3 regions of the Erythrobacter sp. 3-20A1M genome follow, and region 2 is predicted to be linked to each of the others. Evidence: predicted binding sites of a transcription regulator. Region 2 holds the regulator's gene; each other region holds the start of a gene.
What was found. The regulator LexA, encoded in region 2, represses DNA repair genes until DNA is damaged. The targets are predictions, from matches to a motif close to GTTCCNCNCTTGTTCT.
Positions count from the first base shown of each region.

Region 1 (7,205 bases), 1.2 Mb from region 2:
CGCCGGGGCAGAGCGCGCGTGGCTCGCCAGTCGGCTCAAGCTGCCGGAAACCGCGATCCACGTCGCAACCGGCGAGATACCGCGCCTGCCCACCGGGAAACCGGATTACGGAACCATCATCGCCGCGGCGAGCGAACGAGCGGATCAATCGGAGCCGCAAGACAACCGGACCGTTCGCGAGCTGTTCGCCGACATCTTCCCCGGCAGATCGCTGTCCGGTGACGACACCTTCGTCAGTCTGGGCGGCGATTCGCTGACTTACGTTCAGGCATCGATCGGATTGGAGGAAATCCTCCGCCAGCTTCCGCTGGAGTGGCAGGACAAGACGATCGACGAACTTTCGGCGCTCCCTCGGGCCGGGCAAGGCACCCGTTCGTGGTGGACGCCGCGAACCTTCGGATCGGATATCCTGGTGCGCGCCGCTGCGATCCTCGCGGTGGTAATCAATCACGCTTCCGATACCTGGCTGGTCGGCGGGGGTGCGAATGTCCTGCTCGTCCTGTTCGGGCTAAACTTCCTGCGGTATCAAGGTGCCCATCTGACCGGCCTCGATCGGCTGGTGCCGCTGCGCAACTACCTGTTGCGGATCATCCTGCCCTATTACGCTCTGCTGATCGCTTACAGTGTCGGCACCGGTCAGTACGACTGGCCCGCTTTTTTTCTCGTAAGCAATTTCACCGGCCGGTTCGGCAATCTGATGGAACCGTACTGGTTTCTGGAGCTGGTCGCACAATGTCTGCTGATCCTGACGGTGCTGTTTTCCCTTAAGCCGGTTCGCACCCTCGCCGCGCGATCGCCATGGACATTCGGGCTGGGCTTCTTCACTGTGGCAAGCGCCGTCGGCCTCGTCTCGCAAATCGCCTTTCCGCGACCGGATCTCGCCTTCCGCCTGCCCGAATTCCTGTTCTGGTTCATCGCCTTCGGGTGGTGCGTGGGGCTGGCGAAAGATCGCACGCAGAAGACGATACTCAGCGTCCTCGCCATCGCGATGGCCGTCGCCATCGCCACGATTTCCCAGGGGCAATCCGGCGCCTATCTCAAGATGCCCCAACAGATCGTCTGGTTCGTCGGATCGGCCCTGATCCTGCTATGGCTGCCGCGCCTCGCGCTGCCCGGCATCGCACGCCGCGTCGTGACCGAAATCGCCGGAGCCGTCTTCCAGATCTACCTGGCACACAACATCGTCGTGCACATGTTCCTGTTCGTCTGGCACTACGACAATCTGGCGGTGATCCTGCTCCTGTCGGTACTGGCGGGCGTCGCCTTGCGGTACGCGCAGGCGTTCACCGCGTCGCTCTATTCCCGCTACGTCCCGCTGGTGCTGCCGTCACGGAGCGCCGTCGCGATCGATACCTAGCGGGGGGCCGCGGACGGCGCGTGAAGCATGCTCCGGTTGCCATCCCACTTTCTCCAGCGCAGCGCCCAACAGGCGGGTCCGGAGGCTTTCGGCGGGCCTGTCCACCAGGACGTAGAAGGCGATCGCGACCATCAGTATCGCGCCCAGCACCACCACCTTTCCAGCCAGTCCATAGGCGGCGAGCGATGGCAGCAGCAAGGCGACAACCGGCCAATGGATGATGTAGAGCGGGTAGGAGAAGTTGCCGAGCGTCCGATCGATGGGCCCGCTCTGCTGTCGCACGTTCCAGGCGACGAAGGGCAACAGGAACACGACCCACAGCTGCCCGAAGATATCTTCGTCGATCGGGCCCGGATCACTCTTGATCAACAGGGCCGATAGCGTGGGCGAAAGGAACACCAGCACACCCACCGCTCCAAAGGCCAGCAAGCCCGCGAGCACGAGGCCCCGCGAAGGTGCCCAGCGCGTGGCGTAGATCGCCATGCCGAGTACGAACGACGGGGCATAGGCGAGGGCCGTCCACAGGCCGGGCCCTTCGCGCAAAAACCAGCCGAAGGCGGTGACGGCGATCACGCCCGCGGCGATGACCGCCCGGCTGCGGATGCGCGCCCCGAGGAGCCACAGCAGAGGGAATAGGAGGTAGAACTGCATTTCTAGGTCGAGCGACCACGCGGTTCCCAATACGTCGAGCCGGTTGGACGCGATGCCGAACAGCGCCAGCCCCGCCAGGGTGATGGGCGGACGGGGCTCTCCGACCAGCGCGAATACGCCCAGCGCCAACACGAAAGCGGCGGCGAAACTCAGCCAGATGCGCAGGAAGCGCGAGAGGTAGAATATCCAGAGCGTCGGATATTTGCTGTAGCGCCGGTCGTAGATGGCGCTGATCCAGTATCCGGACAGCGAGAAGAACACGAACACCGCCGGACGCCCGATCTCGAAGTTCGAAAGATGGCTCGCCACCACGAATGCGGCGAGGATCACCCGGAAGGTACCGGGACCGATGGCGAGGCCGTGTGGGAGGGACAGCGGGCCTGTCACAACGTGACGCATCCCATCGAACGGCAACCGACGTCGTTCATGCAAATCCCCAGACTGACTCGCGCCCTATACCGGGGTCGCCCGCATCGACGCTGTTCCTGTCCTGTCGGGGACGAGCATGCAACGAATGATCGGACGGCCGCACGAATTCGAGACAGGTTGGCGCAATGGTCGTGCGGGTATTCGCATCGGCTTGGACTGAAAGTCGTGCACCCAAACGAAACCCCCCGCATCCTGTCCGGAGTGCGAGGGTCTTTAATTTGAACCCGCTTGGGGACTACCGAAATCTCACTGGCAGCTGAGGCATTCCTCGTAATCGGTTTCCGCACCATCACCCGCGGCGAGTTCGTATTTCGCCGCGTCGGGGGTGTTGTCGGTTTCCACCCCGCCCGCGAAGCCGGCGCGCTGCACGCTCTTCGAGCGCAGGTAGTAAAGCGACTTGATGCCCTTCTCCCACGCGCGGAAGTGCAGCATCATCAGGTCCCATTTGTCTACATCGGCGGGGATGAACAGGTTCAGCGACTGCGCCTGGTCGATATAGGGCGACCGGTCGGCCGCGAATTCCAGCAGATAGCGCTGATCGATCTCGAAGCTGGTCTTGTAGACCGCCTTTTCCTCGGCCGTGAGGAAATCGAGATGCTGCACCGATCCACCGCGCTCGAGGATCGAATTCCACACCGCGGTCGAATCCTTGCTCTTCTTGCGCAGCAGTTTTTCGAGATACGGGTTCTTCACGATGAAGCTGCCCGACAGCGTCTTGTGAGTGTAGATATTCGCCGGGATCGGTTCGATGCAGGCGCTGGTGCCGCCGCAGATGATGCTGATCGACGCGGTCGGGGCGATCGCCATCTTGCAGGAAAAGCGCTCCATCGCGCCCATTTCCTCGGCGTCGGGGCACGGTCCACGCTCCTTCGCCAGCACCATCGATGCTTCGTCTGCCTTGGCGCTGATGTGCTGGAACATCTTCAGGTTCCAAGCCTTCGCCATCGGCCCTTCGAGCGGCAGCCCCTTCATCTGGAGGAAGGAGTGGAAGCCCATCACGCCCATGCCGACGCTGCGTTCGCGCGCGGCGGAGTATTTCGCCCGCGCCATCTCGTCCGGCGCACGATCGATATAGTCCTGCAGCACGTTGTCGAGGAAGCGCATGACGTCTTCCACGAACCGCTTGTCCCCGTTCCACTCGTCCCACTTTTCGAGGTTGAGCGAAGAGAGGCAGCACACCGCGGTGCGATCGTTGCCGAGATGGTCGCGGCCCGTCGGCAGGGTGATTTCGCTGCACAGGTTCGAGGTCGATACCTTCAGCCCCAGCTCCCGGTGATGTTTGGGCATCATGCGGTTCACCGTGTCGTTGAACACGATGTAGGGCTCGCCCGTCGCCAGCCGCGTTTCGACCAGCTTCTGGAACAGGCTGCGCGCGTCGACGGTCTTGCGGACCGATCCGTCGCGCGGAGAAACGAGGTCGAACTCGGCGCCGTCGCGCACGGCTTCCATGAAGGCGTCAGACAGCAGCACGCCATGGTGCAGGTTCAGCGCCTTGCGGTTGAAGTCGCCGCTGGGTTTGCGGATCTCGAGGAATTCCTCGATCTCGGGGTGACTGACATCGATATAGCACGCCGCCGAGCCGCGCCGCAGCGAGCCTTGGCTGATCGCCAGCGTCAGCGAATCCATCACCCGCACGAAGGGGATGATGCCGCTGGTCTTGCCGTTCAGGCCGACCGGCTCGCCGATGCCGCGTACCTGGCCCCAATAGGTGCCGATGCCGCCGCCGCGGCTGGCCAGCCAGACATTCTCGTTCCAGGTGCCGACGATGCCTTCCAGGCTGTCCTCGACGCTGTTGAGATAGCACGAGATCGGCAGGCCCCGGCCCGTGCCGCCGTTCGACAGCACCGGCGTGGCGGGCATGAACCACAGGTTCGAGATGTAGTCGTAGAGCCGCTGCGCATGGTCCTGATCGTCGGCATAGGCATCGGCGACGCGGGCGAACAGGTCCTGGAAAGTCTCGTCGGGCAGCAGGTAACGGTCGATCAACGTCTCCTTGCCGAATTCGGTCAGGTTCGCGTCGCGCGCGGGGTCGGTCGTGATGTCGAACCGGCGCGCGTTGACCCGCTTGCTATCGCTTTGCGGAGAAGCAGCGGTCTTCATCGCTTCGGCCATGGCGGATGCCGCGGCGTCGACCAGCGTGCCGGAGCCCGTGTCCTGCTTGTCCATGCTCATCGCCTTCTCGTTCTTCACGGTTCGAGACGAGGTATCCGCGTCGATCGTGTCGACGGCCGCATCCGCGCTATCCATCGTCATCCCGGTATCCTTGCTGAAATCCATCTCGTCGCCCCAATCGCTGGCTTCCCGACGATTCGTGATATCGCCGAATGTTCCACATATGTTCGTGCAAGTCGAGCGCCGTGCGTCCGTCTTGCATATAGGTAGGGTTCGCAGGATTTCCCGTCCCCCGTCAGTCCCCAGGCCGTCCACAGTCTGCCCACCGGTTTGTCCCGGCACCGCTAGGTCTTGGGGCTCGTCTGCGAAGCGAACCACTAGATACTGAATCAGAGCGGCGGAATGCGCAATAGGGCGAAGGGGCGATTTGCCGTGAGCACAGGTCCCGATCACAGGTGTTTTATGATGGCAATACACCGCGACGCGTGGACCAAGCTGGCCTCTCGTCAAGGCAAGCCGGAAAACGAATCCGTGAAAAAATTTATCGCCGGAAAAGCGGTCGAGCGGGGCTTTGAATCAATCGAATCGGAGTGCGCAATTATGCTGCGCCGCGCGCGTGCTCCGCGATCAGCGCAGCGAAGCGATCGACCAGCGGCAATGGCAGGTCGTGACCCATCCCGGGGAAGGTCTCGATCCGCGCGCCGGCGATGCTCGCGGCGGTATCGCGCCCGCCCGCGCACGGGACCAGCGGATCGTCTTCGCCATGAATCACCAATGTCGGGGCCTCGATTCGGCTCAGCCGCGCGCGGCGGTCGCCATCGTGCAGGATCGCGGCGAGCTGGCGCTGCATCCCGGCAGGATAGACGCTGCGGCGGACGGTCTTCGTCACCCGGTCGCGCAACGCCTCCTCGTCCACCGGATAGCCCGGGCTGCCGATAACACGCGCGATCTTCATCCCGTGCGCCACCAGCACAACCTCGTCCGCCGAATCGGGCCGTCTGGTCAGCACGTCCATCGCCTCCTTCTTCGCAGCGGGTAGCTTCGGATTGCCGGTGGTCGACATGATGGAGGTGAGGGTGATGGTCTTGCCCGGATGGTTCGCGGCGACGAGTTGCGCGATCATGCCACCCATACTCGCGCCCACGATATGCGCCCGGTCGATCGCCAACGCGTCGAGCAAGGCGGCGGCATCGTCCGCCATGTCGGCCAGGGTGTAGGGAACCGCAGGCTTCAGCCCGATCTTGCCGAGCAGGATCTGTTTCGCCGGGCCGGGGAACTTCGCCCCTTCCATCTTCTGCGACAGGCCGATGTCGCGATTATCGTAACGGATCACACGGAAACCCTCAGCCACTAACGCATCGATCAGCTCGTCGGGCCATAGCGTCATCTGCGCGCCCAGCCCCATGATCAGCAAAATCACAGGCGCATCGCGGGTACCGCGATCTTCATATTCGAGCGTGATCCCGTTTGCGTTGATCTGGGGCATTCGTGCGTCCCTCCCGCTTCTGTTTCGCCTTCTCCGACGTATCCCTACGGCACCAGCACCGTGTCCTTGGCCACCGGATCGGTCTCCGGCCAGTCGAGCGTGAAATGCAGGCCACGGCTCTCGTGCCGCTTCAGCGCGCTCTTCACGATCAGGTCGGCGGCCTGATGAAGGTTGCGCAGTTCGATAAGGTCGGTGGTAACGCGGAAGGCGCCGTAATAATCCTCGATTTCGCGGCCCAGCGTGGCGATGCGGTGCGCCGCGCGCTCCAGCCGCTTCGTCGTGCGCACGATGCCGACATAGTTCCACATGAACCGGCGAATTTCGGTCCAGTTCTGCTTGATCACGACCTCTTCGTCCGAATCGGTGACGCGGCTAGCATCCCACGGCTTGATCGCCGGCGGCCCTTCCAGATCTTCCCACCGGTCCAGGATATCGCGCGCCGCCGCCTCCCCGAACACGAAGCATTCGAGGAGGCTGTTGGAAGCAAGCCGGTTGGCGCCGTGCAGCCCGCTTTCGGTGCATTCGCCCGCCGCCCACAGACCGGGCAGATCGGTGCGCGCGTCGAGGTCGACCAGCACTCCGCCGCAGGTATAATGCTGTGCCGGTACGACGGGGATCGGCTCCTTCGTCATATCGATGCCGAGGCCCATCAGCTTCTCGTAGATCGTCGGGAAGTGTGCCTTCACGAAATCGGCGGGCTGATGGCTGATGTCGAGATGGACGTAATCGAGGCCGTAGCGTTTGATCTGGTCGTCATTGGCGCGGGCGACGATGTCGCGCGGGGCGAGTTCCATGCGCTCGGCATCGTATTTCGCCATGTAGCGTTCGCCGGTCTGCGGGTTGATCAGCCGCCCGCCTTCGCCGCGCACCGCCTCGGTAATGAGGAAGTTCTTGACCTCCAGATTGTAAAGGCAGGTCGGGTGGAACTGCATCATCTCCATGTTTGAAACGCGCGCGCCCGCACGCCACGCCATGGCGATCCCGTCACCCGTCGCGCCGCGCGGCGCGGTGGAGAACAGATAGACGCGGCCCGCTCCGCCCGCTGCCAGCACCGTAGCGCGTGCGACGTGGCACTCGACCTCGCCCGCCGCCTCGTCCAGCGCATAGGCACCCCACACCCGGCCCGAACCCGAGAACCGTTCCGCATGGTGGCCGGTGATCAGGTCGATG
Region 1 covers NZ_CP045200.1:1,114,193-1,121,397, forward strand. The annotation lists gene F7D01_RS05500 (acyltransferase family protein) at 1-1,357, shown strand, start outside; gene F7D01_RS05505 (acyltransferase) at 1,328-2,395, opposite strand; gene F7D01_RS05510 (ribonucleoside-diphosphate reductase subunit alpha) at 2,684-4,714, opposite strand; gene F7D01_RS05515 (alpha/beta fold hydrolase) at 5,148-6,035, opposite strand; gene nadB (L-aspartate oxidase) at 6,080-7,205, opposite strand, start outside.
Region 1: the regulator LexA is predicted to act here: its motif matches at 4,764-4,779, upstream of F7D01_RS05510 (ribonucleoside-diphosphate reductase subunit alpha).

Region 2 (7,205 bases):
TCGACCGCTGGATCGCGATGGCGGCCTGAGATGAACAAACTGATCGAGATATGCGACGCAAAGCGTGACGAAGTCGCACGGCGGAAGGGTGAAACTTCGCCCGACCAGCTGCGCGAAAAGATCGCCGTGCAGTCAGCACCGCGCGGGTTCGAACTAGCGCTGCGGGAAAAGTCCACGACCGGCTTCGGCCTCATCGCGGAAATCAAGAAAGCTTCGCCCTCTAAAGGTCTGATCCGACCGGACTTTCGCCCCGCCGATCATGCCCGCGCCTACGCGGCTGCAGGCGCGGCGTGCCTTTCCGTATTGACCGACGAACCTTATTTCCAGGGCCACGCGGATTTTCTCGTCGAGGCTCGCGCGGCTTGCGACCTGCCCGTGCTGCGCAAGGATTTCATGGTCGATCCGTGGCAATGCATGGAGGCCCGTGCAATGGGGGCCGACGCGATCCTGATCATCGTCGCGGCCCTGTCCGACGGGCAGATGACCGAGATCGAGACTGCGGCCACCGAACTGGGAATGGACGTGCTGGTCGAGGTTCACGACGAAGATGAACTAGCCCGCGCGCAGCTGCTGAAAAGTCGCCTGATCGGGATCAACAACCGAGACCTTCGCACCTTCGAGACCGATCTTGCGGTTACCGAACGCCTCGCCGCCCTGGCACCCGAAGGTGCCCTGATCGTCGGGGAGAGCGGGATAACCACCCACGCCGATTGCCAGCGCTTGGCCGATGCCGGGGTACGATGCTTCCTGGTCGGGGAAAGCCTGATGCGGCAGGACGATGTAGAGGCGGCTACGCGCACATTGCTGCATGGCTGAGCGCGCAAGCTGTCCTACTGTGGCCTCATGGGGCTAGATCGCCGTCATGACCGCCCGTTCGATCCTGTCCGCACCGCGTCCGAATTGCACATCCTGCGGAAGATTTTCCGAGCCCAGGACTGTGTTCCAAGTGTTCCATCCTGTAGGACTTGCCGGATCCGGAGAGACACTATGAAGTTACTCGGTACGCTCGTCGGCCTGCTGATGATGGCCATGGGGACGGTGTGGATCCTTCAGGGTCAGGGCATCGCCTTTCTTGGCAGCTTCATGGCCTACGATCGCCAGTGGACAATGTGGGGCGCGGTCCTGCTGCTGGCCGGTCTGGCAATCGCCATCTGGTCGAACAGGCGGAGGCGTTAGGAGGCCGATGGCCGAACTCACCCATCTCGACGAGCATGGCCACGCGCGTATGGTCGATGTCGGTGGCAAGTCCGCCACCGCGCGGGTCGCGGTCGCCACCGGTCGCATCCGCATGTCCCCCGAAGCGCTGGCGGCCGTTCGCAACGGCGATGCGCCCAAGGGCGACGTTCTCGCCGCCGCCCGGATTGCCGGGATCATGGCGGCGAAGCGGACCGGTGAGCTGATCCCGCTATGCCATCCGCTCGCGCTCGACGCGGTGAGCGTGGCGTTCGCGTTCGAGGACGATGCGATCCGGGTGGACGCGACCGCCTCGCTGACGGGCAAGACCGGCGTGGAGATGGAGGCGATGACCGCGGTTTCCGTCGCGCTGCTGACGATCTACGACATGGCCAAGGCGATCGACAAGGCAATGGTGATAGAGGGCGTACGCCTGCTCTCGAAGAGCGGGGGAAAGTCGGGCGAGTGGCGCGCGCCGGAATGAACACTCCGCCGATCCCATTGGAAGAAGCGCAGTCCCGCCTGCTCGAGCTGGTGAAGCCGCTCGGGACGGAAACGCTCGGCGTCGATGACGCGCTGGGGCGCTATCTGGCGAAACCGCTGGCCGCGCGCCGGACTCAACCTTCCGCGGACCTATCTGCCATGGATGGCTACGCCGTCGCCGGAAACGGTCCATGGCGGATCGTCGGCGAAAGCCGGTGCGGCGCGCCGTTCGACGGCTCGCTAACCGGGAACCAGGCCATACGAATATCGACCGGCGCGATCATGCCGCGCAGTGCCAATGCCGTGCTGTTGCAGGAAGACGCAACCCGCGACGGCGATGCCCTGTCGGCCAACGACCGACCCGATGCGCGCCATATCCGCCGGCGCGGGTTCGACTTCACTGAAGGCGACACGCTGCTGCACGCCGGGTCGCGCATCGGTGCCGCCGCGATCGCCCTCGCACGCTCCGGCGGTCACGCGGCGCTGGAAGTCGGAATGAAGCCGAGGATCGCGCTGCTCGAAGGCGGCGACGAACTGGCGCGCAACCCCTCGCAATGCACAGAGCACCAGATACCTGCCAGCAATGCCGCCATGCTGCGCGCCATGGCATCGCACGTTCCCTGCTCGGTCGCGGTCGAGGATCCGATCCCCGACCGCATCGATGCTTTGGTCGAAGCTTTCGAAAGCCATTCCGATGCCGACCTGCTGGTGGTTTCGGGCGGTGCCTCGGTGGGCGACCACGACCTGGTGCGCCCCGCGCTGGAGCGAGCCGGGGCGCAGATCGCCTTCTGGCGCGTCGCTATGAAGCCGGGAAAGCCCCTGATGGTGGCGCAGCGCGATCGTCAGCTGGTGCTCGGCCTGCCAGGCAACCCCGTCTCCAGCTTCGTCACCGGCCTCCACTTCATGTTGCCAGCCTTGCGCAAGCTGGCCGGTGCGGCGCATCCGGTTGCCAAGCCGCTATTGCTGCCCCTCGCGGAAGAACTCGCCGGTGGCGGCCCGCGGCGCGAGTTCCTCCGGGCACGATGGGATGGCGAGGCGCTTCTTCCGCTCGGTCAACAGGATAGCAGCGCGCTGGAGGCACTGGCCGACGCCGACGCACTGATCGACCGCCCGATCGACGGCGAACGTGTGCGCGCCGGATCGGTGGTGCCCGCCTATTGGATCGGAAATGGCGCTTTTGCTTGACGGCGCTCCATCTGTTTCCTAATTGTTCCACATTCGTTCGCCGGTAGGCGGATGATTGGAACAACGATGCAGGAGCCTGTCCATGCTCACCGCCAAGCAGCACGAGCTGATCCGTTTCATCCAGCAGCGGCTGGAGAAGACCGGGATTTCCCCGTCGTTCGAGGAGATGAAGGAAGCCCTTGACCTCAAGAGCAAGTCGGGCGTGCATCGCCTGATCTCCGCCTTGGAGGAGCGCGGCTTCATCCGCCGCCTGCCCAATCGCGCGCGGGCGCTGGAAATTCTCAAGCAGCCCGAGGATGCCGTGGGCGGTGGTACCCCGCAGGCGGCGAACGATGTGGTCACTTCGGCGAAGGCCGCTTCCGCCAAGGCACCCGAACCTGCTAACGACGTCATCGAGATTCCGCTGCACGGGCGCATCGCGGCAGGTGCGCCGATCGAGGCACTGGAAGATTACCAGAGCCTGCCGGTCCCGGCGGCGCTGCTCGGCCCCGGCGATCACTACGCGCTTGAGGTATCGGGCGATTCGATGATCGAGGCGGGTATTTTCGACGGGGATTACGCGTTGATCCGCCGGACCGACACGGCCCGCGATGGAGAGATCGTGGTTGCACTGGTCGACAACGAGGAAGCGACGCTGAAGTATCTCCACAAGGACAGCGGTCGCATTCGTCTCGATCCCGCGAATTCCGCATATCAATCGCAGGTCTACGATTCGGCTCAGGTGCAGGTCCAGGGTCGGCTCGCGGGGCTCCTGCGGCGCTATCACTGAGGGTTTCCGGTCGAGCGTGCGTCTACGCGGTACGCGCTCGGGATCAGTTGTCTCGCGGCGCGCGCCACCAGCCATGTTCGCCCTGCCCGTCGGCCACCGTAGCCACGCGGCGGTCGTCGAGATAGAGCGCCAGACCCCCGCTACGGCTGAGAAAGCGCTGATCGGCCAGTAACCAGCGGGGGCGGCAGGTATAGGGCAGGTAGCGGTCGGCCACGACGATATCGGCTCTCTCGCATGCGGCGGCCAGCGCTCTTTCGGACACCAGATCGCGACTGCGCGCCATGAGGATGCTCCAGTGCCGGTCCCCTCGGTCGAGCTCGACGGTGCAGAAATCGCGGCTGCATCGCGCCAGGGCCGAATGGTCGATGCCGACCGTCTCCGCTCCCCTGCCGCCGAGTTCCACAATCGTGTCCCGCGCATAGCCGGAGCGCCCCTCGCGCAGCATGACGAGCCTGCCCTCCTCGTCCGCGATGCCCACATTGCGGCCATCCCGCCCGATCAGGATATCGGGCGCAGGCGTCATCACAAGAAGACCGAGCGCCAGGGTCACGGGCAGGAGGCCAAGCAATCTGCCGCGACCGCTCCACAAGGCGAGCCACAAGCCGCCCAGCACGAACAGCGCGATCGTGAGACCGCTCATTTGCGGGGCAAGCTTGACCGCACCCGGCTGCGAAGCGGCAAAATGCGCGATCGCCAGCAGCAGGTCGAGCGACCAGCCCGCTAGCCACCACGCCGGCCCGCCCAGGCCCACGATGTCCAGCGCGAGCGCGAGCGCGATCAAGGGCATGCTGACGAAAGTGGTCAGCGGTATGGCGAGAACATTGGCGAACGCCCCGTAAAGTCCGGCCCGATGGAAATGGAACAGCACGATCGGCATCAGCGCGATCTCGATGACGAAACCCGTCAGCAGCAGCATGGCGAGGTGCCGCAGGAACCGCCTCGCCATGCCCTCGTCGCGCGGTGCGAGGAAGCGCCGGACCGGCCCTGCATTGTGAAGCCCCACGATCGCGATGACGGCCGAGAAGCTCATCTGGAAACTCGGCCCGACCAGCGCCTCCGGCCATGCCAACATGACCACACTCGCGGCGACCGCGACCATGCGCAGGCTCAGCGGTTCGCGCCCCAGCGCCAGCGCCAGTAGTACCAGCACTGCTCCGACGCAGCTGCGCACCGTGGGCACCTCGGCCCCGGTCAGCAGGGTGTAACCGATCCCGGCCAAGGCACCCACGGCGGCAGCCATCACAGGGAGACGCACGCGCAAGACGAGCCACGGCCACAAGGCCAAGATGCGCAATGCGAGGAAATAGGCAGCAGCTATCACCGCGCTCACATGCAGACCGCTGATCGAGAGCAGGTGCGTCAACCCGGCATCGCGCATGGCGCTCTCGTCCCGCTCGGCGATCGCTCCGCGATCACCGCTCGCGAAGGCCGCTGCGATCGCTCCTTCCGATCCGCCCAACTGCCCCCTCACATGCTGCGAAAGATGCCGCTGCGCGCGGCTGAACGGATCGGCCTCGATTTGGCCCACCGATAAGGTCTCGATCTCCCCTATCGCCGAGCCCGTCGCAGCAAGCCCTTCGAACCAGGCCGTTCGCGCGAAATCGTAGGCTCCGGGCACGAGCGGTGGGGCAGGCGGCATGAGGCGCGAGCGAAGGCGAACGATATCTCCCTCGTCCGGCGGCGCATTGTCGGCGAGCAGCGGCACGTTCACCCGGACCTTGCGAGCGTGACCGTCCTGAGCGTCGCGATATGCCAGGGTAAGACGGCTTCGATCGCGGGCAGGCTGGTCTTCACGTTCCAGCACCCTGCCCTGTAAGGTCACCACCCGCGGGTAGGCGAGAGGCTCGGCGCCCACCGTCGCGGAACGCGCCCAGACCAGGCCGATACCGAATGCAAAGACCAGCGCGGCGATCATTACCGCCCGTCCGAGATACTCGCGCGTTTCGTTACGCGAAATCGCCCACCCCCACAGCGCCAGCAGCAGAGCCGCTGCAATGGCCGCGCCCCATTCCCACCGGCTGTGAAGCGCAAACCAGCTCGCGATCCCACCGGCCAGAACGACGGCCAGCCACGGTGCACGATCGAAACCAGCATTGCCCAGGGCCGAATCGAGTCTCGTGGCGATGCTGGACAAGTGCACGCGCGAATGCCAAGGCACGTGCTGCGCTGCAGCATCCCCCGGGCCGGGGCCCGCCCCCATCGGCACATTCGGTACGTTGCTGCTGGCCATTACGTGATTTGAAAGGAAGGCTCGCCCCATGGCAAGCGACAGCAGCGCCTCAGCGAGCCCGGTGGTGACGCGGTTCGCCCCCTCACCGACCGGCTATCTGCATCTGGGCGGTGCCCGTACCGCGCTGTTCAACTGGCTGTTCGCCCGCCATCATGGCGGCAAGGCGTTGTTGCGGATCGAGGATACCGACCGCGCCCGATCCACCCCGGACGCGATCGAGAAGATCCTCGACGGGCTGGAGTGGCTCGGGCTCGATTACGACGAAGCGCCGGTGTTTCAGTCGGAGCGCGCCGAGCGCCATGCGCAGGTGGCGAACCAGCTTCTCGCTGCAGGGCACGCCTATAAATGCTTCGCGACGCCCGAGGAGCTGGAGGCGATGCGCGCCGAGCAGCGCGCCAACAAGCAGCCCTTGCGCTATGACGGGCGCTGGCGGGACCGTGAGCCGGGCCCCGAGCAAGACGGCATGCCCTACACCATCCGCATCAAGACGCCGGTCGACGGAGAGACGGTGATCGAGGACGCGGTGCAGGGCACGGTCCGCGTCGCCAACAGCGAGATCGACGACTACATCATCCTGCGCGGCGACGGCACGCCGACCTATATGCTGGCCGTGGTCGTCGACGACGCCGATATGGGCTGCACGCACATCATCCGCGGCGACGATCACCTGAACAACGCGTTCCGCCAGCTGCCGATCATCCGCGCCATGCAGGAGATGGGAGAGGACTGGCGCGAGCCGGTCTATGCGCATGTACCCCTGATCCATGGCAGCGACGGTGCCAAGCTGTCGAAGCGGCACGGGGCCGTCGGGGTCGAGGCGTACCGCGACGAGCTGGGCGTGCTGCCCGAAGCTTTGTTCAACTACCTCCTGCGGCTCGGTTGGGGCCACGGCGATCGCGAGGAGATCACGCGGCAGGAAGCGATCGAGCTGTTCACGCTCGAGGGCGTTGGCCGGAGCCCCTCCCGCTTCGATCTCAAGAAACTCCAGAACCTCAACGGGCACTATATCCGCGAGGCGGACGATGCCCGCCTCGCGAAACTGGTGGCCAAACGGATCGGAACGGAAGCCGATGCGGAGCTGCTTCGGCAGGCGATGCCTTTCCTCAAACCGCGAGCGAAGGACGTGAACGAACTGGCCGCCTCGGCCGCGTTCCTTTTCACCTCCCGACCGCTCGAAATGACCGAGAAGGCGGAAGGGTTGCTCGACGCCGAAGCGCGCGCCCGCCTGAGCGAGGTGTCGCAGGCCCTGGCAGCGGAAAACGACTGGACATCCGAGGCGCTGGAGGCCACGACCAAATCGCTTGCTGAACGGCTGGAAATCGGCCTGGGCAAGTTGGCGCAACCCATGCGCGCCGCTCTCACCGG
Region 2 covers NZ_CP045200.1:2,985,334-2,992,538, reverse strand. The annotation lists gene trpD (anthranilate phosphoribosyltransferase) at 1-29, shown strand, start outside; gene trpC (indole-3-glycerol phosphate synthase TrpC) at 31-816, shown strand; gene F7D01_RS14455 (hypothetical protein) at 988-1,176, shown strand; gene moaC (cyclic pyranopterin monophosphate synthase MoaC) at 1,184-1,657, shown strand; gene F7D01_RS14445 (molybdopterin molybdotransferase MoeA) at 1,654-2,841, shown strand; gene lexA (transcriptional repressor LexA) at 2,924-3,610, shown strand; gene F7D01_RS14435 (ComEC/Rec2 family competence protein) at 3,654-5,840, opposite strand; gene gltX (glutamate--tRNA ligase) at 5,869-7,205, shown strand, end outside.

Region 3 (7,205 bases), 1.0 Mb from region 2:
AACGATCCGCGCGTGGCCCGCGATCTCGACGAAGACTAAACGGGGTACACCGCCTCCACGAAATACAGCCCGTGCGGCGGGGCGTTGAGGCCGAGCGCCTGCCGTTCGCGCGCCGCGAGCGACTCGCCGACGCGATCCTCGCTCCACCGACCGAGACCGACCAGCGCCAGGCAACCGACCATCGAGCGCACCTGGTGGTGAAGGAAGCTGCGCGCGGCGGCGTGGATCAGCACCTCGTCGCCCTCGCGCTCGACATCGAGCCGGTCGAGCGTCTTCACTGGGTCGCGCGCCTGGCACTGGACCGAGCGAAAGGTGGTGAAATCGTGCCGTCCGACCAGCGCCTGCGCCGCGCGGTGCATCGCGCCCGCATCCAGATCGCGCGCGACGTGCCACACCCTATCGCGCGTCAGCGTGGGTGGGGCGCGGCGGTTGAGGATGCGATAGGTATAGCGCCGCCCGACGCAGGAGAAGCGGGCGTGCCAGTCGTCCGCCACCGCCTCGCACGCGGTCACCGCGATCGGATCGGGGCGCAGATGCGCGTTCAGCGCCTCCATCAGACGGAACGGCGTCAGATCCTTTGCGATATCGCAATGGCTGCGCATCGCCAGCGCATGCACGCCCGCATCGGTGCGGCCCGCGCTGTGGAGCGTTACCGCCTCGCCCGTGATCCGCTCGGCTGCCTCCTCCACCGATTGCTGCACGCTCGCGCCCGTCGCCTGCCGCTGCAGGCCGACGAAGGGAGTCCCGTCGAATTCGAGCGTAAGCGCGAAGCGGGTCACGCCAGCACCGTCCCCTCGGGCACCGCGCGCCCGCGCAGGAAATCGGCGCGGTCCATCGCCGGCTTGCCCGCGCGTTGTAGCCGCAAGGGCCGGATCGCGCCGGTGCCGCAGGCGATGGTGAGCTCGTCGTCCAGAACCGCGCCGGGCTCCCCCGAACCCTCGACCACTTCGGCCAGCAGCAGTTTCACCCGCTCGCCACCTGCCCCGGACTGCGATCCGGGGGCGAGTTCGAACCAAGCGCCGGGAAACGGGGCCAGCCCGCGCACCTTGCGCTCGATCGCCTCGGCATCTTCCGACCAGTCGATCCGCGCTTCGGACTTGTCGATCTTCGGCGCGTAGACCGCATCCGCGTCCTTCTGCGCCAGCGGGCGGTGGTTGGCGAGTTCGCGCAGGGTTCCCACCATCAGCTGCGCGCCCTTGTCGGCCAGTTCCGCCGTCAGCTCGCCGGTGGTCTTGCGTTCGATCGGCACGCGCACGGTCGCCAGCATCGGCCCGGTGTCGAGCCCCGCCTCCATCTGCATGATCGTGACGCCGGTCACCGGATCGCCCGCCATCACCGCGCGGTGGATCGGTGCCGCCCCGCGCCAGCGCGGCAGAATGCTGGCATGGACATTCAGGCAGCCATGCGCGGGCGCGTCGAGGATCGGCTGCGGCAGGATCAGGCCATACGCCGCGACCACCGCCACGTCCGCCTCCAGCGCCGCGAACCGCTCCTGCTCCTCGCCTGATTTTAGCGAGGTCGGGCAGCGCACCTCCAGCCCCAGCCCTTCGGCGGCGCGCTGCACCGGGCTCGGCTGTTCCTTCTTCCCCCGACCGGCGCGGCGCGGCGGCTGGGTATAGACCGCCACGATCTCGTGCGCAGCCTTGTGCAGCGCGCGCAGCGTCGGCACGGCGAATTCGGGCGTTCCCATGAAGATGATGCGCATGGACATGCTTCCTTTCCCGGCCCCCGCTCGTTCTGAGCTTGTCGAAGGACCGCTTTTTCTTTGGGAGCGGCGCTAGAAGAAAGTACGGCCCTTCGACAAGCTCAGGGTGAGCGGTTAGGTAATCTGGATGGCATCGCAAGAAATCGAGACGCTGGCCTCCGCCCTCGCGCGCCTGCCCGGGCTCGGCCCCCGCAGCGCGCGCCGCGCGGTGTTGTGGCTGGTCAAGAAACGCGAGAGCGCGCTGCCCGCGTTGTTGGATGCTTTGACGCAGGTGCAGGGGCGGCTGGTCGAGTGCCACATCTGCGGCAATGTCGACACGCAGGACCCGTGCGGCATCTGCGCCGATCCCCGCCGCGACGCGAAGCAGCTATGCGTGGTGGAAGATGTCGCCGATTTGTGGGCGCTCGATCGGGCGAAGCTGTTCACCGGGCGCTATCACGTGCTGGGCGGGCGGCTGTCGGCATTGGACGGTGTGCGGCCGGAGGATCTGGCGATCGACACCCTGCTCGGCCGGGTGGAGGAAGGCGGCGTGGACGAGGTCGTCCTCGCCATGAACGCCACGCTGGAGGGGCAGACGACCGCACACTACATCGCCGAGCGGCTGGAGGACTACCCGGTCCGCATCACCCAGCTGGCCCACGGCCTGCCGGTCGGCGGTGAGCTCGACTATCTCGACGAGGGCACGCTGGCCCAGGCCCTGCGCGCGCGGCGACCCCTGGGTTGAGCCGACACTCGACCGAACTTAGCGGGTAACGCGATGAAATACCTGTCTCTAATCTTTTTCGCGGCGCTGCTGGCGGCCTCCACGCTCGGCAGGGTCGCTTCGGAGGATCGATCGATGCAAGGCAAGACGGTCTATATCGTCCATGGCTACATGGCCGGACCCACCGATCACTGGTTTGCGTGGTTGAAGGACGAGATCGGGCACGAGGGCGGATCGGCGAAAATCCTGAGTATGCCTGATTCCGACGATCCAAATCCGGCGCTATGGGTCCGCACGCTGCGAATGGAGATCGGTCCGCTCGATGAGAACACTTTTATCGTCGCGCATAGTCTGGGGACCGTGGCGAGCATGCGCTATTTGCAGGAGTATCCGGATGCCCGCATCGGGGGATTGATCCTCGTTTCCGGCTTTGACCAACGGCTTAGCAATATTCCGGAACTGGACAGATTTATGGACTGGCAGCCAATCGACCATTCCACCATCCGGCACATGACCGCCCACCGCGCGGTCATCACCGCGAAGGACGACGAGATTGTCGCGCCTGAACTGTCGGTCGCGCTTGCCAGGTCGCTCGATGCAGATCTGATCGAGCTGGATCGCGGCGGGCACTTCTTGGGATCGAACGGTTTCGACACCTTCCCGCAAGTATGGCAAAAACTGCGCCAGCAAGCCTCGGCGCGTTGAACTCACTGCAATTGCAGCTTATATTCCCGCCATGGCTATCCGCGAAATCCTCGAAGTGCCGGACCCCCGGCTCAAGACCGTATCGACCCCCGTCACCGTGTTCGATGACGAGCTGAAGAAGCTGGTCGCCGACATGTTCGAAACCATGTACGACGCGCCCGGCATCGGGCTCGCGGCGATCCAGGTCGGGGTGCCCAAGCGCGTGCTGGTGATCGACCTCCAGCCCGACGATCCGGATGCGGAGCCGGAGGTGTGCAACCACGGCGGTCACGAGCATACGCACCAGCCGACCAAGCGCGAGCCGCGGGTGTTCGTGAACCCCGAAATCCTCGATCCGGCGGAAGAGCTGTCGACCTATCAGGAAGGCTGCCTCTCGGTCCCCGAGATCTACGCCGACGTCGACCGGCCCAAGACGTGCCGCGTGCGCTATCAGGATGTCGAGGGCACCACGTACGAGGAAGACCTCGACGGCCTGCTCGCCACCTGCATCCAGCACGAGATGGACCACCTCGAAGGCATCCTGTTCATCGACCATCTTAGCCGGCTGAAGCGCAACATGGCGCTCAAGAAGCTGAACAAGATGCGGGCAGCGGCGTAACCTTCCGCGCCCGGCGGGCGGGGCCGTTCAGTCCAGCCCCTGCACCGCCTTCTTCACATCCTCGATCACTTCGCGGCACATCTGGGCGCAGCGTTTGCAATGCGCGTCCGTATGGCTCTCACATTCGGCGAGGCACTGCTCGCACGCGATCACCGTCGCCGCGCCGATCGCCTTGATCGCGGGCACGTTGCGGCCGGTCCGGCGGCTCGCCATGCGATAGAATGCGGTGCAGGCGTCGGAGGCATCGAGGCATGTGCGGATGCACTGCGCCCGCTCGCCCGCGTTCTCCTCGGCGAGACACGCGTCGGCGCAGGAATTCATGATCGCCGCACCGTACAGCGCGTGCTTCACCGCCTCGCCCAGCTGCTCGTTGTAATCCGCGCCCACCTGCGGGTGCTCAGAGATCATTTCCTTGATCGACATGCTTTTCTCCTTCTGTGGGTGGGAGCGGTCCGGACCGGGGATTGGTTCCGCGGATAGGCACCAGTACAGGGGACATCCGCTCTCTGTGTGGTAGTCCTCATAATCCACATCGAATTCGGACCGATCCGCTTGCATAATTGTTCGACTGTGGCATGTTCCATCTCTGTTCCAAGAGGGAGGCGCCTATCGAGTAAAAAAAGCACACGCCATGTTGGGTGGTAAGTAAGCCTCTTTCATCGAATCGAAGCTGACGGCGCTAGTCGGAACAGGGCACCAAGAACCCTGACACGGATCGTAATCGATCTCTTGCTCGCTGCGTCTATATGTTGAAGCACTCGTACGTTTGAATCCGAAAACCTCCCAGATTGGCTTTCACCAATCATCACAGGAGGTTGCCGTGAAAAATCGGCTCTATTCTGTGTATGAGGAATATTCCCTCTTCTTTTGGGCTATCTGTCTGCCGTCAGGTGCGATCATTGATCGTGCCCGCCAGGGATTCCGGACGGAAGCTGAGGCGAGGAGGGATCTGGAGTTCTATCTCTAGAAAAACCTTATACCGGAAGGCTGGCGGGGATTTTGTCCTCGTCAGCTGACGGTGGAGCATTCTCATGGACCCGACCCTCATCACCATCATCGCGCTCGTCATCGGCCTCGGCATCGGGGGCGCGGCGGGCTGGTTCTTCGGCTCGCGCCCCGCGGCGGAGTGGCGCGCGCGCCACGCGGCGCGCGATGCGGAGGCGAAGGAGCTCGACGCGAAATATCTGCGCACCTTTGCCGATCTGGAGGCCGCGCGCGAGCGGGCCGGGCGGGTCGACGGGCTGGAGCGCCAGTTGGACGACGCGCGCGAGCAGCTCTCCACCCTGCGGGCCGAGCGTGCAGCGTTCGACGAACAGAAGCGCCTGCTGGAAGAAAGCCGTGCGAACCTGCTCAAGGAGTTCGAGAACACCGGGGCCAAGGTGCTGGGCGCGGCGCAGGAGCGGTTTCTGGAGCGGGCGAGCGAGCGTTTCGGCCATTCGGAGAAGACCAGCGAGGAGAAGATCCGCGCGCTGCTGCAACCGGTCGGCGAACGGCTGGCGAAATACGAACGCCAGGTCGCGGAGCTGGAGGAGAAGCGCGGCGACGCCTTCTCGCGCCTCTACGAGCAGATCACCGAGATGCGGCGCGGGCAGGAGGATGTCCGGCGCGAGGCGCAGCGGCTGGGCAATTCGCTCACCAACGCGCCCAAGGCCCGGGGCCGCTGGGGAGAGCGGGCGCTGCAGAACGTGCTGGAACAATGCGGGCTCTCCGAACACACCGACTTCATCCTCGAACACTCGGTCTCGACGGACGAGGGCCGGCTCCGACCCGACGCCATCGTCAACGTGCCGGGGCAGAAGCGGCTGGTGATCGATGCCAAGGTGTCGCTGAACGCCTATCAGGCCGCGTTCGAGGCCGACGACGAGGAGGAGCGGGCACGGCAGCTGGGCCTGCACGCCAAATCGATGCGCGGCCATGTCCAGACGCTCGGCTCCAAGAGCTATCAGAGCCAGTTCGACGACACGCCCGATTATGTCGTGATGTTCGTGCCGGGCGAGCATTTCGTCGCCGCCGCGCTCGAACACGATCCGGAACTGTGGGACTTCGCCTTCCGCAACAAGGTGCTGCTGGCGACGCCGACCAACCTCGTCGCAATCGCGCGCACCGTGGCGCAGGTATGGCGGCAGGACACCATCGCTAACGAGGCGATGGAGATCGGCAAGGCGGGCGCGGAGCTTTACGACCGGCTCGCCATCGCCGCCGAGCATATGAAGCGCGTGGGCGGCGGGCTGGAAACCGCGGTCAACAATTACAACAAGTTCGTCGGCAGCTTCGAACGCAACGTCCTGTCTGCCGGGCGTCGGCTGGCAGACAAGGGCATCGAGATCGGCAAGCGTGAGATCGAGGACGTGCCCAAGGTCGAGGCGAGCCCGCGCTACAACAACGAGGATGCCGCCGCGATCGAGGACGGCACCGGCGAGGAGCGCGAGGCGGCGGAGTAAAGCCGCGCGAAGCCCTACCGCCCGGCGGTTCGCGATCTCAGCCGATCGATCGTCGCGCTCTCGAACGCGAGCGGATCGCGCCGCGCCGCCGCCAGCATCTCGCGCGAGAGCTCCATCGCGCACCGCCCGTCCGCCAGCATCAGCCCGGTGTCGCACGCGGCCGCCAGCGTGCCCAGATCGTGCAGCGCGGTGATCAGGGTCAGTCCATCGTCCACCATCGCGCGCAAGGCCCGGCGCAGGTCGAAAGCGGCGACCGGGTCCAGCCAGTTGAACGGCTCGTCCAGGATCACCGCGGCATGCTCCCCGGCAAAAGCGGTCGCGATGGCCGCCCGCTGGCGCATTCCGGCCGAGCATTCGCCGATCCACCGCTCCATCAACCCGTCGAGCCCCAGCGCCTGCCACAACGGTTCGAGGCGCGCGCGATACGCTTCCCCCGACCCGCTCACCAGCTCGAGGACCTCGCGCACCCGCAGCATGTCGGGCAGCGTGTCCGGCGGTGGGGCGAAGCCGAAATGGCGGGCACGCCCCGCGCGGTCGCCCGCCACTTCGAGTCCGTCCAGCAGGCACGATCCGCCTGCGAAGGGCAGCCGGCCGCCCAGCGCCCGCAAAAGGCTGGTCTTGCCCGAGCCGTTCGCGCCGATCAGGCCGAACCAGGAGCCGGGCGAAACGGACAGCGCGATCTCGTGCGTGACGCTCGCCCCGCCGCGCTTCACCGCCGCATTGCTGAGCGCCACCGCCGCGGTCATGTGAGCAACCAACACGCCTGGCGCGCCCGGCGATGCAGATACCACAGCATCGCCGCCGCCAATGCCGGGCTGAGCGGCGGGACCGACAGGGCGGAGATGGCTAGCACGCCCAGCATGACGGACACCAGCAGGTTGGCCTGCTTCCTGCGATAGAGGCGGTAGGCCATGATCCGGATCGTCGCCACCAGTGCGAAACCCCCGCAGATCGCTGCAACGATGCCGGCCACGACGGGCTCCACCAGGGCCAGGCAGGCCGGTACGGCGATCCCTGCGAACCATGCGATGGCCGTGCAGCGATCGGCGACGA
Region 3 covers NZ_CP045200.1:873,530-880,734, reverse strand. The annotation lists gene rbfA (30S ribosome-binding factor RbfA) at 1-39, shown strand, start outside; gene truA (tRNA pseudouridine(38-40) synthase TruA) at 36-779, opposite strand; gene fmt (methionyl-tRNA formyltransferase) at 776-1,705, opposite strand; gene recR (recombination mediator RecR) at 1,833-2,429, shown strand; gene F7D01_RS04285 (alpha/beta hydrolase) at 2,463-3,113, shown strand; gene def (peptide deformylase) at 3,145-3,711, shown strand; gene F7D01_RS04275 (four-helix bundle copper-binding protein) at 3,739-4,134, opposite strand; gene F7D01_RS04270 (DNA recombination protein RmuC) at 4,743-6,152, shown strand; gene F7D01_RS04265 (ATP-binding cassette domain-containing protein) at 6,167-6,898, opposite strand; gene F7D01_RS04260 (hypothetical protein) at 6,895-7,205, opposite strand, start outside.
Region 3: the regulator LexA is predicted to act here: its motif matches at 4,289-4,304, upstream of F7D01_RS04275 (four-helix bundle copper-binding protein).